DNA from 2 places in the Massilia oculi genome. Region 1 is predicted to be linked to the other one. Evidence: predicted binding sites of a transcription regulator. Region 1 holds the regulator's gene; the other holds the start of a gene.

The links. The regulator sigma-54, encoded in region 1, starts transcription at its own class of promoters, with help from an activator protein. The targets are predictions, from matches to a motif close to TGGCANGNAANCTGCTTT.
Region 2: DIR46_RS25760 (PEP-CTERM sorting domain-containing protein) is a predicted target of sigma-54. The motif match lies at 4,150-4,167, and genes of this name have one in related genera.

What each region holds. Positions count from the first base shown of each region.
Region 1 is NZ_CP029343.1:2,490,089-2,498,148, forward strand. Features, by position in the region: gene DIR46_RS11505 (enoyl-CoA hydratase/isomerase family protein) at 1-835, opposite strand, end outside; gene hpf (ribosome hibernation-promoting factor, HPF/YfiA family) at 959-1,318, opposite strand; gene DIR46_RS11515 (RNA polymerase factor sigma-54) at 1,394-2,869, opposite strand; gene lptB (LPS export ABC transporter ATP-binding protein) at 2,881-3,633, opposite strand; gene lptA (lipopolysaccharide transport periplasmic protein LptA) at 3,645-4,193, opposite strand; gene lptC (LPS export ABC transporter periplasmic protein LptC) at 4,242-4,847, opposite strand; gene DIR46_RS11535 (KdsC family phosphatase) at 4,859-5,413, opposite strand; gene DIR46_RS11540 (KpsF/GutQ family sugar-phosphate isomerase) at 5,413-6,411, opposite strand; gene DIR46_RS11545 (monovalent cation:proton antiporter family protein) at 6,568-8,060, shown strand, end outside.
Region 2 is NZ_CP029343.1:5,757,735-5,765,794, reverse strand. Features, by position in the region: gene DIR46_RS25780 (MarR family winged helix-turn-helix transcriptional regulator) at 68-568, shown strand; gene DIR46_RS25775 (YbdK family carboxylate-amine ligase) at 572-1,693, opposite strand; gene DIR46_RS25770 (cation:proton antiporter) at 1,680-2,909, opposite strand; gene DIR46_RS25765 (ZIP family metal transporter) at 3,299-4,060, shown strand; gene DIR46_RS25760 (PEP-CTERM sorting domain-containing protein) at 4,230-4,742, shown strand; gene DIR46_RS25755 (c-type cytochrome) at 4,760-5,206, opposite strand; gene DIR46_RS25750 (response regulator transcription factor) at 5,207-5,746, opposite strand; gene DIR46_RS25745 (ATP-binding protein) at 5,733-7,091, opposite strand; gene DIR46_RS25740 (SURF1 family protein) at 7,148-7,960, opposite strand; gene cyoD (cytochrome o ubiquinol oxidase subunit IV) at 7,960-8,060, opposite strand, start outside.

The DNA of each region.
Region 1 (8,060 bases):
CGCACATCAACAGCGGCGAGCGCTGGCGCATCGCCTTCAGGGCTTGCTGCGCAAACGGCGTCTCGTCGCGTTCGAGCGAGGCCATGATGGCGGCGACCGAGCCGGCGCCGAAGTGGGTATCGACCAGCGTGCGCCGGGCCTGCAGCTCGCTCTCGCCTGCCGCTTGCGCGAACGGCGCGGCGAAGGCGCGGATGGCGGCGGGAAGTGCGGCGCCGCCGGTCGTCTCGATCAACGCGTTCAGGGCCGGCAGCTCGGCGCTGGGCACGAACACGTCGGCCAGGCCCACGTAGAGCGCGTCGGCGGCCTTGATCGTCAGGCCGGTCAGGCCCAGGTAGTTGCCGAGCCGGCCCGGCGCATGCGACAGGAAGTGGCTGCCGCCGACGTCCGGGAACAGGCCGATGTTCACTTCGGGCATGGCCATCTTCGTTCGTTCGGTCACGATGCGCAGGCCGCAATCCGGCCCGCCCTGGGCGATGCCCATGCCGCCGCCCATCACGACGCCGTCCATGATGGCGATATAGGGCTTGGGATAGAAGTGGATCAGGTGGTTCAGCGCGTATTCTTCGGTAAAGAAATCCTCGAGCAGCGCGCTGCCGCCGGTCGGCCCCTTCTGTCCGACTTCATGGAAGAAGCGAATGTCGCCGCCCGCGCACAAGGCCTTCTCGCTGCTGCTGGTGAGCACGACTGCATCGACCCGCCCATTGTCGCGCCAGCCAAGGAGGATGTCGGTCAATGCGCGCACCATCTCGAGCGACAGCGAATTGAGCGCCTTCGGGCGGTCCAGTGTGATGATGCCGGTGCGGTTGGCGATGCGGGTCAGGACGTGGTCGGTCATGGGTTGATCCATCATGAAGAGACCTGCATTTTACCGAACACGCGCCTCGGGTAGAACTGAAACGCTGGATGCAAAAAGGGCGTCCCCTCAGACGCCCTTAGCTAGTGTGAGCCCTGCGCCTGATCAGGCGACAGCAGCGTCTTCGCCGCCGATTTCCGGCATGCGTTTGATCGAGGTACGGCTATGGTCTTTCAATTGCTGCTTGTGTTTGAGGATCTGTCGGTCCAGTTTATCCATCAGCGTGTCGATCGCGGCGTACAGGTCTTGCGCGACGCTTGCCACGTGCAGGGTCTTGCCCGACACCTGGACGTTGATCTCTGCTTTCTGCCTTTTTTCTTTTTCAGTGAGGTTGTCGACGGCCAGGAAGACGTGGGTGTCGATCACCTGGTCGAAATGGCGAATGATGCGCTCGAGCTTATTCTGAACGTATTCACGGATGGCGGGGGTTACTTCGAGATGATGGCCACTGATTGTGAGGTTCATACACACTCCTTTGAAAAGGTTGCACCGTGTGGACCACACCAACGCGACAAGGCACGACGGGTGTGGACGGCGCAGTTACAAGGACTTGCGGAGGCTTACAGGGGGTATCTTGAGGGCTTCACGGTATTTTGCAACCGTCCGGCGCGCGATGACCATGCCTTGTTCCCCGAGCATCTCCGCGATCTTGCTGTCGGACAATGGGTTCCTAGGGTCTTCTGCTCCTGTCAATTGTGCGATGAGCGCACGGATTGCCGTCGAGGATGCTTCGCCTCCCGCCTCGGTGGCAACGTGGCTGCCGAAGAAATACTTCAACTCAAACATGCCGTGCGGGGTCAGCATGTATTTCTGCGTTGTGACACGAGAAATTGTGCTCTCGTGTAGGCCTAGTGTATCAGCTATCTCACGTAAAACAAGGGGCCGCATGGCAACCGCGCCATGCGAGAAAAAATTGCGCTGGCGCTCGACGATCGCCTCCGCCACACGCAGGATGGTGTCGAATCGCTGGCGCATATTCTTGATGAGCCACTTCGCTTCCTGCATCTGCGCGCCCATCTGCGCCTCGCTCTTGCCCTGCTTGAGCAGGCTGGCGTACAGGCTGTTCACGCGCAGGCGCGGCATCACGTCCGGGTTCAGGGTGACCGCCCAGCCGCTCTTGGAACGGCGCACGATCACGTCCGGCACCACGTAGTCCGACACGTTCGAGGCAAACGCCGCGCCCGGGTGCGGATTGCATTGGCGCACCACGGCCTGCACCTCGCGCAAGTCTTCGTCGTCGCAGTCGAGCGCCTTCTTCAGCTTGCTGTATTCGCGCTGGGCGAACCAGCTCAGGTAACCCTCGACGATGGTCAGCGCCATGCGCCGCGTCACCAGCGGCACACCGGGCATGCGCCGGATCTGCAGCGCCAGGCACTCGGCCGCGCTGCGCGCGCCGACGCCCACCGGGTCCATGCTCTGCACCAGCGCCAGCGCGCAGCGCAATTCGTCGATCTCGATCCCGAGCTCTTCGGGCAGCCTGGCGTGGATCTCGTCGAGCGGCTCCTCGAGGTAGCCGTTGTCGTCCAGCGCATCGATCACCAGCTCGGCCAGCGCACGGTCGCGCGCCGACAAGGTGGCTTCGCGCACCTGCTCCATCAGATGTTCGCGCAGGGTTATAGCGCAGGCTTCCAGTTGCGGGCGGCCGTCCTCGTCCTCGCCGCCGCCCGACGATGGCGCGCCGCCTTCGCTCCAGTCGGCATCAAAGCGATCGTGGTCCGCGCCGTTCTCGAAACCCTCGCCCTCCTGCGCCGGCGCGTCCTGGCCTTCGGCCTGCTGGCCGGGGGCCGGTGGCGCCTCGCCGTTGGCGGGCGCATTGTTGATCGCGCCATCGGCCAGCAAGCGTACCGAACGGTCGAGCGGATCGTCGAGCCGCTCGAGCAAGGGGTTATCGCCCAGTATCTGCTCGATCTCCTGGTGCAGCTCGAGCGTCGACAGTTGCAGCAACCGGATCGACTGCTGCAGTTGCGGCGTAAGCGCGAGGTGCTGCGAAGTGCGAAGTTGCAGGGACTGTTTCATCTAGGCGTCGCTCACATGCGGAAGTGTTCACCCAGGTACACGCGGCGGACCGACTCGTCCGCGATGATGTCGTCAGGGCGGCCGGAGGCAAGCACCGCGCCCTGGTTGATGATGTAGGCGCGGTCGCAGATGCCGAGCGTCTCGCGCACGTTGTGGTCGGTGATCAAAACGCCGATCCGGCGCTCCTTCAGGAAGCGCACGATGCGCTGGATCTCGATCACGGCGATCGGGTCGACGCCGGCGAACGGTTCGTCGAGCAGCACGAAGCGCGGATTGGTCGCCAGCGCGCGCGCGATTTCCACGCGGCGGCGCTCGCCGCCCGACAGCGACAGCGCCGGATTCTCGCGCAGCTTCTCGATCTGCAGGTCGGCCAGCAGGGTGTCGAGGCGCTCGTTGATCTGGTCTTTCGACAGCGGCTTGCCGTTGTCCTTCTGCAGCTCGAGCACGGCGCGGATGTTCTCTTCCACCGTCAGCTTGCGGAACACCGACGCCTCCTGCGGCAGGTAGGACAGGCCCAATACCGCGCGGCGGTGGATCGGCAGGCTGGTGATGTCGGTGCCGTTGATGTCGATCGAGCCGGCATCCGACGGCACCAGGCCGACGATCATGTAGAACGACGTGGTCTTGCCGGCGCCGTTCGGACCCAGCAAGCCGACCACTTCACCGCATTCGACCTGCAGCGACACATCGCGCACCACCAGGCGCTTGCCATAGCTTTTCTGCAGGCCCTTGACGACCAGGGTGCTGCAATCGCCCAGCTCCATCGGGATCGCCGTCATTGCGCGCCTCCGGCCGGGGCGCGCTTGGGCGACAGGATCAGGGTGCCGCGTCCGCCGCCGGCCTTGGTCTGGCCGCTGACGTCGTTGCGCACGGTGGCCACTTCCTTGCGGTTGTCGTAGGAGATGAAAGGTCCGGTGATCTGGTTGGTCATGCGCGAATTCTCGAGCTCCTTGATCAGGGCGTTCGAGTACAGGCGCACCAGCTCGGAACGCTCGTCGTACTCGATGCGCTCGGCCTGGCCTTCGACCCACAGGTCGGGGCCGCCGTCACGCTTCTGGCGGAAGGTGGTCAGCTTGCCGTTGGACGCGGTGAGCGTCACGCTCATATACCCTTCCGGCGACTCGTTGACCACGGCGCGGTCGGCCTTGAGCAGCAGCGTGCCGCGGGTCAGGACCACGTTGCCGGTGAAGACGCGGGTGCCCGTGATGCCGTCGACGTCGGCGGAGTCGTATTCGATGGTGGCCGGCTTGAGCGAGTCGGCGCGCTCGGCGGCCGCGGTCAGCGACAGCAGGGAAAGGAAAGCGGCAGCAAGGAGTTTTTTCATGGTTGGAAACGGGTCTCGGGTTGGCACGCGGCGCACGTCGTTCAAGGATCAGCGCTGGCGTGGCGGATAGACGATCTGGCCGCGGCTGGACAGGTGCATCTGCTGGGTCGCATTGTTGGCGACCATGCCGGTGCCCTTGAGCGTGGACGCGCCAAGTTGCATGTCGATCGGCAGATCGGTCTTCACGATTTCTTCATCGGGCAGCACGGTGAGCGCCTGGCTGCGCACGCGCAGCGCCTCGCTCTGCGCGGTCTTGGGACGCTGCAGGTCGACGTCGCCCATCAGTTCGACCCGGTGCTCCTGGTGATGAATCTGCGCGTTCTTCGCGACCACCGTCATCGGCGGGCGGCCCGGCTCGACGCCGCGCAGCACCGGCTCGTCGACGTGCGACACGTCGCCATTCGGAATGTGCGCAAGGCGCTTGCCCGACACCAGATAGCTCGGCTGGCCATTCTCGGTCATGCGCACGAACGAAAAATTCTCGACGATGTAGTCAGGTTCGTCCGGCGGCCCGCCGAGCTGGGCGTCGATGTCGGACGCCTGCATCAGCTGCAGCAGCCAGAAGCTGCCGAAGGCGAAGAAGGTGCCGATCACGATCATCGCCAGGAGATTCCAGCGGTGCGCGGTGCGCTTGTTGACGACGACGGTAGCCATTTTTTATAACCTCAGGCGAAGTACGGCGCGAGCGCCTGGTCGTAGGTGCCTTGGGCGCGCATCACGAGGTCGCACACCTCGCGCACCGCGCCGCGGCCGCCGCCATTCCTGGTGACGTAGTGCGCGCGATGCTGCACCTCGGGGTGGCCGGTCGGCACCGCGACGGCGAAGCCGACGCGCGCGAACAGCGGCAGGTCGATCACGTCGTCGCCGATGTAGCCGCACTGCTCGGCCGTGAAGCCGGTCGCTTCCAGCAGCCTGGCGAAGCCGATGCGCTTGTCGTGGATGCCCTGGTGGACGTGCGAGATGCCGAGATCGGCCGCGCGCTTGACGACGATCGGCGACAGGCGCGCGCTGATGATCGCGGTCTGCACGCCGGTTTTATTCAATAACTGGATCCCCAGGCCGTCGAGGACGTTGAAGGTCTTGGTGACTTCGCCTTCCGGACCATAGGTCAGACTGCCGTCGGTCAGCACGCCGTCGACGTCGAAGATCATGACCTTGATGCGCGCCGCGCGTTCCATGTGGGCCAATGGGGTAATGGCTGGGATAAACGTGTCGCTCATCAGATCACCTTGGCGCGGGTCAGGTCGTGGATGTGCAGCGCGCCGACCAGGCGGTCGTCCTGGTCGACCACCAGCATCTGGTTGATGCGGAATTCTTCCATCACGGCGACGGCGTCGACCGCCAGCTGCTCGGGGCGCACGCGGCGCGGGTTGACATGCATCACGTCGCGGATCTGGATGTCCGAGAAGTCGTGCATGCGCTCGATCACGCGGCGCAAGTCGCCGTCGGTGAACACGCCCACCGGACGGCCTTCGGCGTCGACGATGGCGGTCATGCCGAGGCCCTTGCGGGTGACCTCGAGCAGCGCCTCGACCAGCGAGGTTTCGGGGCCGACGCTCGGCACCGCGTCGCCGCTGCGCATCACGTCGCGCACATGGGTCAGCAGGCGCCGGCCCAGTGCGCCACCCGGATGCGAGAGCGCGAAGTCCTGCTCCCGGAAGCCGCGCGCATCGAGCAGCGCCACGGCCAGCGCATCACCCATCGCAAGGGTGACGGTGGTGCTGGTGGTCGGCGCCAGGTTGAGCGGACAGGCTTCCTTGTCCACCGCGATGTTCAGGTGCACGTCGGCCAGCATGGCCAGGCGCGAGGATGGTTTACCGGTCATGGCGATCACGCGTGCGCCCAGGCGCTTCACGGCCGGCAGGATGTCGAGGATCTCGGACGATTCGCCCGAATTGGAAATCGCGATCACGACATCGTTTTTGGTGACCATGCCCAGGTCGCCGTGCGCGGCTTCGCCCGGGTGCATGAAGAAGGCCGGAGTGCCGGTGGACGCCAGGGTGGCGGCGATCTTGCGGCCGATGTGGCCCGACTTGCCCATCCCGGACACGACCACGCGGCCGTCGCAGGCCATGATCAGCCGCGCGGCGTTCACGAAACTGTCGTCGTCGCCCAGGCGCGCCTGCAGCGCGCGGATGGCGTCGGCTTCGATCGACAGCGTTTCGCGACCCAATTCCAGCACGCGCCGGGCGAGGGTCTCGTCAAAACTTTTCGGCATTATTTTTTCATCGGTTACACTCATTTTGGAAGTATAAACGAATTGGGAAAGCAAAAAACTTGCCAGTCGTAACAAACGATAACAAGCGCATGCCGCACCACACCTGGCTAGTGCCATAAGATCAACATTTTTGCCATTTATCCCAGCATCGCATCAATGCATTCCGGTCTCGAACTCACCCTCCTCCTTCTGGGCTGCGCCGTCCTGGGCGTGGTCGCCTTCCGTAGCCTTCATCTGCCGCCGATGCTCGGCTACCTCGCCGTCGGTGTGCTGATCGGCCCCCACGCCCTGGCCCTGGCCGAAGACAGCCCGACCACCCATGCGCTGGGCGAGTTCGGGGTCGTGTTCCTGATGTTCTCGATCGGCCTGGAGTTCTCGCTCGGGCAGCTGCGATCGATGCGGCGCATCGTGTTCGGGCTGGGCCTGGCCCAGGTGGTGTCGACCATCGTGGCCGCCATGGGGATCGGACTGCTGGTGGCCTGGGCCCTGCCCGGCATTCCGCTCGGCTGGCAGGCCGCCTTCGCGCTGGGCGGCGCGCTGGCGATGTCCTCGACCGCCATCGTCGTCAAGCTGCTCACCGAGCGGCTGGAGCTCGAAAGCGAGCATGGGCGGCGCATCGTCGGCATCCTGCTGTTCCAGGACCTGGCGGTGGTGCCGCTGTTGATCATGATCCCGGCGCTGGCGCGCGATCCGGAAGACATGGCGATCACGCTCGGGGTGGAAGCGGCCAAGGCGGCGCTGGTGCTGGCCCTGCTGCTGTTCTTCGGCCAGAAGCTGATGGGACGCTGGTTCACCATCGTCGCCAAGCGCCGCTCGCAGGAGCTGTTCATGCTCAACCTGCTGCTGGTGACCCTGGGCGCGGCCTGGATCACCGAGCAGGCCGGCCTGTCGCTGGCCCTCGGCGCCTTTGTCGCCGGCATGCTGATCTCCGAGACCCCGTACAAGCATCAGGTGGAAGAAGACATCAAGCCGTTCCGCGACGTGCTGCTCGGGCTGTTCTTCATCACGATCGGCATGCTGCTCGACCTGGGGATGGTGGCCAGGCACTGGTGGCTGGTGCTGCTCCTGCTGGCGTCGGTGCTGCTGCTCAAGTTCGGCCTGATCGCGCTGCTCGCGCGCGGCTTCGGGGCATCCCTTGGCACGGCGATGCGCGCCGGCCTGGCGCTGGCCCAGGCGGGGGAATTCAGCTTCGTGCTGCTCAATCACGCTTCCGGCTCGAAGCTGGTCGACCCGTTCGTGATGCAGCTGGTGCTGGCCTCGATGGTGCTGTCGATGCTGCTCGCCCCCTTCGTCATCGCCAGCATGGACCGGATCGTGATGAAGCTGGCGGCCAACGAGTGGATGACGCAGTCGCTGCAGCTGACCAAGCTCGCCACGCGCACCATGAAGACCCAGAACCATGTGATCATCGCCGGCTTCGGGCGCAACGGCCAGCGCCTGGCCGCCCTGCTGAAGGAAGAGGCGCAGCCATGGCATGCGCTCGACCTCGATCCGGAACGGGTGCAAGAAGCGCAGGCGGCCGGCGCCACCGTCTCGTACGGCGACGCGGCGCGCCGCGAAAGCCTGGTCGCGGCCGGCGTCAATCGCGCCAGCGCACTGGTGATCACCTTCGCCGACACGCGGCTGGCCTTGAAGGTGCTGAACCTGGT
Region 2 (8,060 bases), 2.6 Mb from region 1:
TTCGCATGCCAAGAAAAAGCGCGCTGCCCGGCCCCGCTTTGCGGGCTGTTGGATTATCATCTCGCCCATGCCGCCCGAACCTCAACCAGAAGCCCTGCCCGCGTCCCTCGATGCGCCGCCCCAGCGCGTGCTGCGCCAGTTCCGTATCGTCTTCAATGCCGTCAAGACACATTTTCGCCAGCTCGAGCGCGACTCGGGCCTGGGCGGAGCCCAGGTCTGGGCGCTGTCGGTGATCGAGAAGCAGCCGGGCATCGGCGCCACCAGCCTGGGGCGCGCGATGGACATTCACCAGTCGACCGCCAGCAACCTGGTGCGGGGACTGGTCGAGCGTGGCTATGTGGTGGCGGCGCGCGAAGGCGCGGACCGGCGCAACGTCGCACTGCGTATCTTGCCGGCGGGCCAGGAAGTGTTGCGCCGGGTGCCCGGCCCGGCGGCCGGTGTGCTGCCGAGCGCGCTGGCGACGCTGGACGAAGCGACCCTGCTGCGCCTGGAACAGGACTTGGCCCTGCTGATCGGCCGCCTGGATGCGGACGAAGCCGCGGGCAAGATACCTCTCAGCCAGTCGTAAGGTCTACACCTCGCCGCGGAATTTCCCCAGCGCCAGATTAACCATCGCCTCCACGCTGCCCTCGTGCTCATGCACGATGCGCAGCTGTGCGGCGTCGCCGACCGCTTTCGTCACCTGGGACAGGTGGGCCAGCGCGGCGCCCGATCCGAGCCGTTCGGCGTGCGGCGCGATGCGGGCCAGCGTAGCGAGGATGTCGTCGCGCAAGGTGACCGGCTGGTGTTCCTGCGGTAGCACGATATTGCCTTCGAGCCCGAAACGGCAGGCCTGGAAGCGGTTGTAGTTGTAGACCAGGTAGTCGTCCTCGCGCGGCGGCGGCTCGTTCCCTTCCAGCAGGTGGCTGCACAGGGCTTGCAGGTAGGCGGCAAGGGCCGCCGCATGCTCGACCGTGAGCGGGGTGTCGCACACGCGCAGCTCGATGGTGCCGTATTCGGGCTTCGGCCTCAGGTCCCAGTAGAAGTCCTTCATGCTGCGCACGATGCCGGTGTCTTCCATGCGCTTGAAATAGTCGCGCTCGAAGTCTTCCCATTTCAGCAGGAACGGCGCGCGCCCCGACAGCGGGAAGGCGAACACCGAATTCAGGCGCGAGGAGTGGAACTGGGTGTCGCTGCCCTGCAGGAAGGGCGACGAGGCCGACAGCGCGATGAAATGCGGAATGTAGCGATTCAGCGCGTGCAGCAGGAACAGGGCATTGTCGCCGCTGCCGCAGCCGATGTGCACGTGCTGGCCGAACACGGTGAACTGCTTGGCCAGGTAGCCGTACAGCGCCGACACCTCGCGAAACCGCGGCTTTTCGTAGATCCGGCGCTCGGTCCACTGCTGGAACGGATGGGTGCCGCCGCCGCACACGCCCACGTTCAGGCGGTCGCCGGCGCGCAGCAGGGTGTCGCGGATCAGGCGCAGCTCGTCCACCAGCGGCGCGTAGCCGGTATGGATGCTGCTGTTGATCTCGATCATGCTTTCGGTGATCTCGGGCGTGACCGCGCCGGGAAACGGCGCGCGCGCCAGCAGGTCGAGCATGTCCGGCGAGGCCGGGGTCAGGTCGAAATCCGACAGGCCGACGAGCTGCAACTCCAGCTCGACACCCATGGTCAGCGGTTCCGAGCGCGAAAACTCAGGCAGCGGCATCCTTGTCCTCCTTCACGACATTCTTGTACTTTGCAAAACCCGATTCGCGCGCGCCGGTCAGCGCGATCTGGGTCAGGATCGGCGCCAGCACCTCGAGGATCATGGCCATCGCGGCCAATGGCGCCAGTGGCGCGAGGGTGTCGAACAGGTCGACGCCCGAACGCCGGGTCTGCTCGATCAGGATGATGGCGAACACCGTCAGCGGCATGATCGCGACCCCGGTCAGGGCGCCCTTGCGCGCCGAGATGCCCGACACCCGCGCGGTGGCGGTGCACACCGCTACCTTGACCAGGGCGCGCACCAGCAGCAGCAGCAGGCCCAGCATCAGCCCTTCGGCGGTCGGCTGCCAGGCGATGGTGGTGGCGACGAAGAAGAACAGCAGCACGGTGAGCAGGTCGCCCAGGGCGCCGAAGTTGCGCTGGGCCGGGCTCAGGGTGACGCGGCGGTGGCGCGCCACCAGGCCGAAGGTCAGCGCCGCCAGCACCGGCGACAGTTTCAGTACATGGGTGATCGCGACCAGCAGGAACACGAAGACCGCGAACGTCAGCGTCGAATTGCTGCGCACGTGGCCGGCCACGCGCTGCCACAGCGGCAGCAGCCAGCCCAGCGCCGCGCCCAGGCCGCTCGACGCCGCCAGCACCACCAGGCCGGTCCAGCTGGCGTGGACCACGTCGCCCGAGGTCTGGAACACGCCGAAGCCCACCGTCACGTTGAACACGAACACGGCCAGCACGCAGTTCAGGGCCGTCAGGTGCATCGCGCGCTCGGTCACCTGGCCGCCGCCGCCCTGCTCGTTGACGATGCGCAGCAGGCCGGCGGGCGAGCTGGCCATGGCCAGGGCCGCCAGCAGGCAGGCCGGCAGCACGGCCAGGCCGCAGATGCGCGAGACGTAATACACGGCGGCCCAGGTCAGACCGGCTTCCAGCACCGAGGTGAGCAGCAGCCAGGGGTTGGTGCGCAGCCAGCGCAGGTTGATGCGGTAGCCGAGCTCGAACAGCATCAGGCCGAATCCGAGATTGGCCAGCATCATGAAGTTGTCGGCTTGGGCCGGCGGCAGATAGCCGCTCGACAGGTTGCCGAACACGAAGCCGCACAGGCCATAGATGGAGATGCGCGGCACATTGGCCCAGCGGTACAGCAGTTCGCCGGTCATCCAGGCCAGCGTCAGCGCCAGCGGCCAGGCCAGCGCATGCGTGAGTGAAAGCAGCTCGCTCATCCAGTTCTCCGGTGGGACGCGCCGATCGGCGGCAGAGAGCCGCGCAGGCACGATGGTCCGATTCGGCGCGGGGAGCGCCAGACGCGGCAACTGTGGGAACGCTACGCCGCGTGTCGAAAAATGCCCCCCGACGGATGCGGGGGGCGAAAAGAAACGGTGTGAGCCGCCTCATCGCTGATCGGGGCAACCGGACGCTGCCGGTTGCCACCCAGCTATACTGCACGAAAAATATAATCGTGGCAACCCTATTTGTGCGAATGTACAGACAGGCAATAGGCTCCCTACCCGTCCGTCAGGATGGGAATCCGGGTCGCCGGCCATCGATGGGCCAGCAGTGCGCGCCACATGTGCCTGAAAATATTAGCATGCATGAAACAAAAGGAGGGATATTGGATACCTTACCAGGATGGCTGCAGGCAGGTGGCTGGGGATTGCTGGCGGGCGCCGCCCTGCTGCTGGGCGCCTACATTGGCGTGCGTTTCAAGGTTCCGCAGCGGCTGGTGGCGGCCATCATGGCCTTCGGCAGCGGCGTCCTGATCTCGGCGCTGTCGTTCGAACTGATGGACGAGGCGATCGAGACCGGCGGCTTTGCTTCCACCGCCACCGGCTTCCTGCTCGGCGCCCTGTTCTACACGGCCGCCAACTGGTGGCTGGCGCGCAAGGGGGCGCGCCACCGCAAGCGCTCCGGGCCGCGCCCGGCGTCAGCGCATCAGGACGGCAGCGGCGCCGCGCTTGCCTTCGGCGCCCTGCTCGACGGTATTCCGGAATCGATCGTGATCGGCCTGTCGCTGCTGGGCGGCAAAGGCGTCAGCGTGGCGGTGGTGGCTGCGGTCTTCCTGTCCAACCTGCCCGAAGGCCTGTCCAGCGCGGCCGGGATGCGGCAGGCGGGCCGGTCCCCGGCGCACATCTACGGCGTGTGGGCCGGGATCGCCCTGTCTTCCGGCGTGGCCGCCCTGCTCGGCTACACGGTATTCCACCGCTTTCCGCCCGAGATGCTGGCGGCGACCACGGCGGTGGCTGCCGGCGGCGTGCTGGCGATGGTGGTCGACACCATGATCCCGGAAGCGTTCGACGAAACCCATGACTTCGCGGGCCTGATCGTGGCGGCCGGATTCCTGGCCGCCTTCGCACTCAGCAAGCTGGGCAGCTAGGCAGGCTGCTGTCGGGAAATTTTACATTCCTGCGTGTATTTACTTGAAATTTTGCATACAAGTGTCTGATTATAAATAAGATAATTTTCAGGCACACTTCCTGCTTTGTGTTGCATCGGCGACATCATTGTGATGTCTACGATAATCGAACATAGAGATGGAGTAACACGTGAAATTGGTAAAAAACCTGATGAAAGCGGCCCTGGCGACCGCCCTGCTGTCGGCCGGCGTTGCCAACGCCGCCCTGTACGAATTCAAGCTCACCGGTGACTACACCGCAAGCTGGCAGCTGGACACCGAGCGCGATCCGGACAGCTCCGACAACAACGGCGGCCTGACGTTCAACGAGGTGGCGGGCAGCTTCCCGGGCTATGATGCCCTGGACATCACGTTCTTCAATTCGGCGATCAGCGGCGGCCTGCAACTGTACGATTTCTACACCGACCGCTACGTGCTGACCACCAACGGCCCGCAGCTGTACACCGGCAAGGAATCGCGCCACGCATTCACCCTCGGCACCTTCTCGCTCACCGAATTCGCGGGCTTCGGCAACTACGTGCTGACCATCAGCGACCTCGACGCCCTGCCGGATCCGGTCGAGGTGCCCGAGCCGGCCAGCGCCGCACTGCTGGCCGCCGGCCTGGGCCTGCTGGCCGCCCGTCGCCGCAAGAGCGCCAAATAAGCGTCAGATAAGTCGCATCAGGGACGCGGCTGGTCTTGCCCAGCCTGGGTCCCGCCCTGCGTGGCCAGGTAGGCCACGATATCCCCGGCCTGGCGGTCGCTCAGGAAGCTCATGAAGCGCATCTTGTTGCCGGGGATGACCTGTTCCGAATCGCGGATGAAGGCCGCCAGGTTCGCTTCGTCCCACACCAGCGTCGACGCCTTCAGCGCCGGAGAATAGGCATAGCCCGTCACGCTGCCCGCCTTGCGTCCGAGCACCCCGTTCAGATGCGGCCCGTAGATATGCCCGGCCTTCGGCCCCACTTCGTGGCAACCCGCGCAGCGCGCGAACAGCTTGCGCCCCGCCTCGATCCGGGCCGGCGACGCTTCGCCGGGGGCTTGCGCCACGTCCGCCGTGTCGCTGCGGCCGCAGCCAGCCAGGACGAGCAACAGCAGGACTCCCTGCAGCATGTGTGCCAGTCGCATCTATTTCACCCGCTGCTTCTCGAGCTTGCGCGCCAGCGTGCGCCGGTGCATGCCCAGCCGCCGCGCGGCCTCGGAAATATTGAAATCGGTCTCGGCCAGCACGGCGTGGATACGCTCCCATTCCAGGGTCTTGATCGAGGTCGAGCGGTTGGTGACCTCGACGTCGGTGCTGCCGGCGACGTGGCCGAAGGCGGCCTCGATGTCGTCGGCGTCCGAGGGCTTGGCCAGGTATTGCACGGCGCCCAGCTTGATCGCCTCCACCGCGGTGGCGATGCTGGCGAAGCCCGTCAGCACCACGATCAGCATGTCCGGGTCGTGCTCGTGCAGCAGCTGGACGCAGGCCAGGCCCGAGGTATTCCCTTTCAGCTTCAGGTCGACCACGGCGTAGCCGGGGTTGTGCCGGGCCAGCAGCGCCTGGGCCTCGTCGTGGCCGGTGGCGCCCAGCACGCGGTAGCCGCGCCGCTCGAACGAGCGGGAAAGGGTGCGGGCGAAGGCTTCGTCGTCTTCGATGATGAGCAGCAGCGGCTCAGGATTCTGCATCGTCTATTTCCTCTTCGAGTTCGATCGCCGCCAGCGGCAGGCGTACGGACACCTCGGCCCCGCCGCCCTCGTCGTGGCGCCGGTTGCGCGCCGTGACGGTGCCGCCGAGCTTGCGCACGACGTTCACCGCCAGGAACAGTCCCAGCCCCCCGCCAGGCTTGCCCTTGGTCGAGTGATAGGGCTTGCCGAAATGGGCCAGCATGCTGGGCGCGAAGCCGGGGCCGCGGTCGAATACGGTCAGCACCAGGGTCCGCTCGTCGATGTGGGCGTCCATATAGACCCACTCGGGCGAGGCCTCGAGCGCGTTGTCGAGCAGGTTGTCGACCGTCTGGCGCAGCGCCGAATCGCTCGCGACCGGCAGGTCTTCGGCGATCCGGTTATTGTAGATGAAGGTGCGCACCGGCCGGCTGGCCTCCCAGCCTATGGCGAGCTCGTCGAGGAAGCGGCTGATCGTGGTGCGCTCGGCCGACTCGCCGCGCGCCTCCCCGGCCGACAGCAGGATGCCGCTGACGATGGCCTTGCAGCGCTTGAGCTGGGTCTGCATTTCGGTGAGTTCGCCCAGCAGCTCGGGATCGTCGCGGAAGGCCGGCATGCGCTTCCAGTCGCCCAGGATCACCGAGACCGTCGACAGCGGCGTGCCCAGCTCGTGGGCGGCGCCGCTGGCGAGCAGGCCCATGCGCACGATGTGCTCTTCCTCGGCCGCGCGCTGGCGCAAGGCGGCCAGCTGGGTCGCCTTGTCGCGGACGTTGTCCGAGATGCGCGAGATAAACATCACCAGCAACGCGGCGTTGAGCGCGAAGCAGACCAGCAGGCCCTGCACGTACAGGCTGCCGATGCCGCGCGCGTGGTCGAATGGCAGCGCGAGCGGCTGGGCGTAGATGGCGAGACCGGCCATGCAGGCGATCGTGACCAGCACGATGCTCCAGGTCCACAGCACGTCGAGCAGCACGGCCGAGACGATCACCTGCAGCAGGTACAGGAAGGCGAAGGGATTGGTGGTGCCGCCGGACAGGTAGAGCAGCACGGTGAGGCTGGAGACGTCGACCAGGATCGCCAGGAACATCTCGCCGTTGGAGACCGGGCGCCGTTCGTGCCAGCGCAGGTGGCTGGCGACGTTGAAGGCGATCAGGCAGGCCAGCACCTGCAGCATGTGCACCAGCGGCAGCTCGATCCGGAAGATCGTGATGGCCGAGGCGATGGTCGTGATCTGGCCGATGACGGCGATCCAGCGCAGCTCGATCAGCTGCAGCATGTTCTTGTGGCCGGCCGCGAACTCGACGTTGGCGGCGGCGGCCGACGGCGACGAGCGCGCCGCCCTGGCGAAGAAATCCAGCGGAGATTGCATCAAAACCCGTTATATCTGTACTGCGGTCTGTGCTGCGGTCCGGCGGGACCGGCGCCTCAATCGTCGGTATTGCCGCGCTTCGCCTCGTAGCGGGCGACCCACCACGCGGCCGCGGCCACCATCAGGGCCAGAGCATACCAAGTGAGCGCATAGACGAGGTGATTATTTGGGAAAGAAATGACGGTCAGGCCGCCGACCGCCGTTTCCGGCGCGTCCTTCGGATCCTGGCCCTTGCCGGCGTCGACGAAGAACGGCGCGACTTGCGCAAGATCGAGGCCGCGCGCGGCGGCGATGGCGCCCACTTCGCGCGCGTACCAGCGGTTGTTGACGGGGTCGTTATCGCGCAGGAAGCCGCTTTTCGGCTCGGCGATGCGCAGCAGGCCGACGACGTCGACGGGTGCGCCCTGGATGGCGGCGCAGGGATTGGCGCCGGCCTTGCGGGCAGGATAACGGGTCGCGATGTCGCCGCTCGAGGGAATGAAGCCGCGGTTGACGAGAACGATGTGGCCGTCGCCGAGGCATAAGGGCGTGAGCAGCCAGAAACCGGCGCCGAGATCGGACAGCGCCTGCACCGGTGTGGTGAGTTCGTAAAGATAGCGGCCCGACAGGCGTAGGCGCCGGTATTCGTCGGACTCGCGTGAGACTTGCGGCCATTGCGACGCCAGGGGCGGCGCAACGGGATCCGCATGAACGCGTGCGTCGACGCGTTCGATCAGGTCCAGTTTCCAATGCAGGCGGAACACCTGCCAGGTCCCCAGACCGGCAAACAGCACGAACAGCAGCAGGGCCGCCACCGCCATGGCGCGCCGCACGAAGGCGGAGCGCTGAGGATGTGCCGGCGCCACCGGCTGTTCGTGCAGTACCGACATCAGGTCATGTCGTGGGTGCTGTTCGGACCCATGCCAGGCATCATATTGGTGTTCATATGATGCATGACCCAGATCGAACCGGCCATCACGATGACCAGGA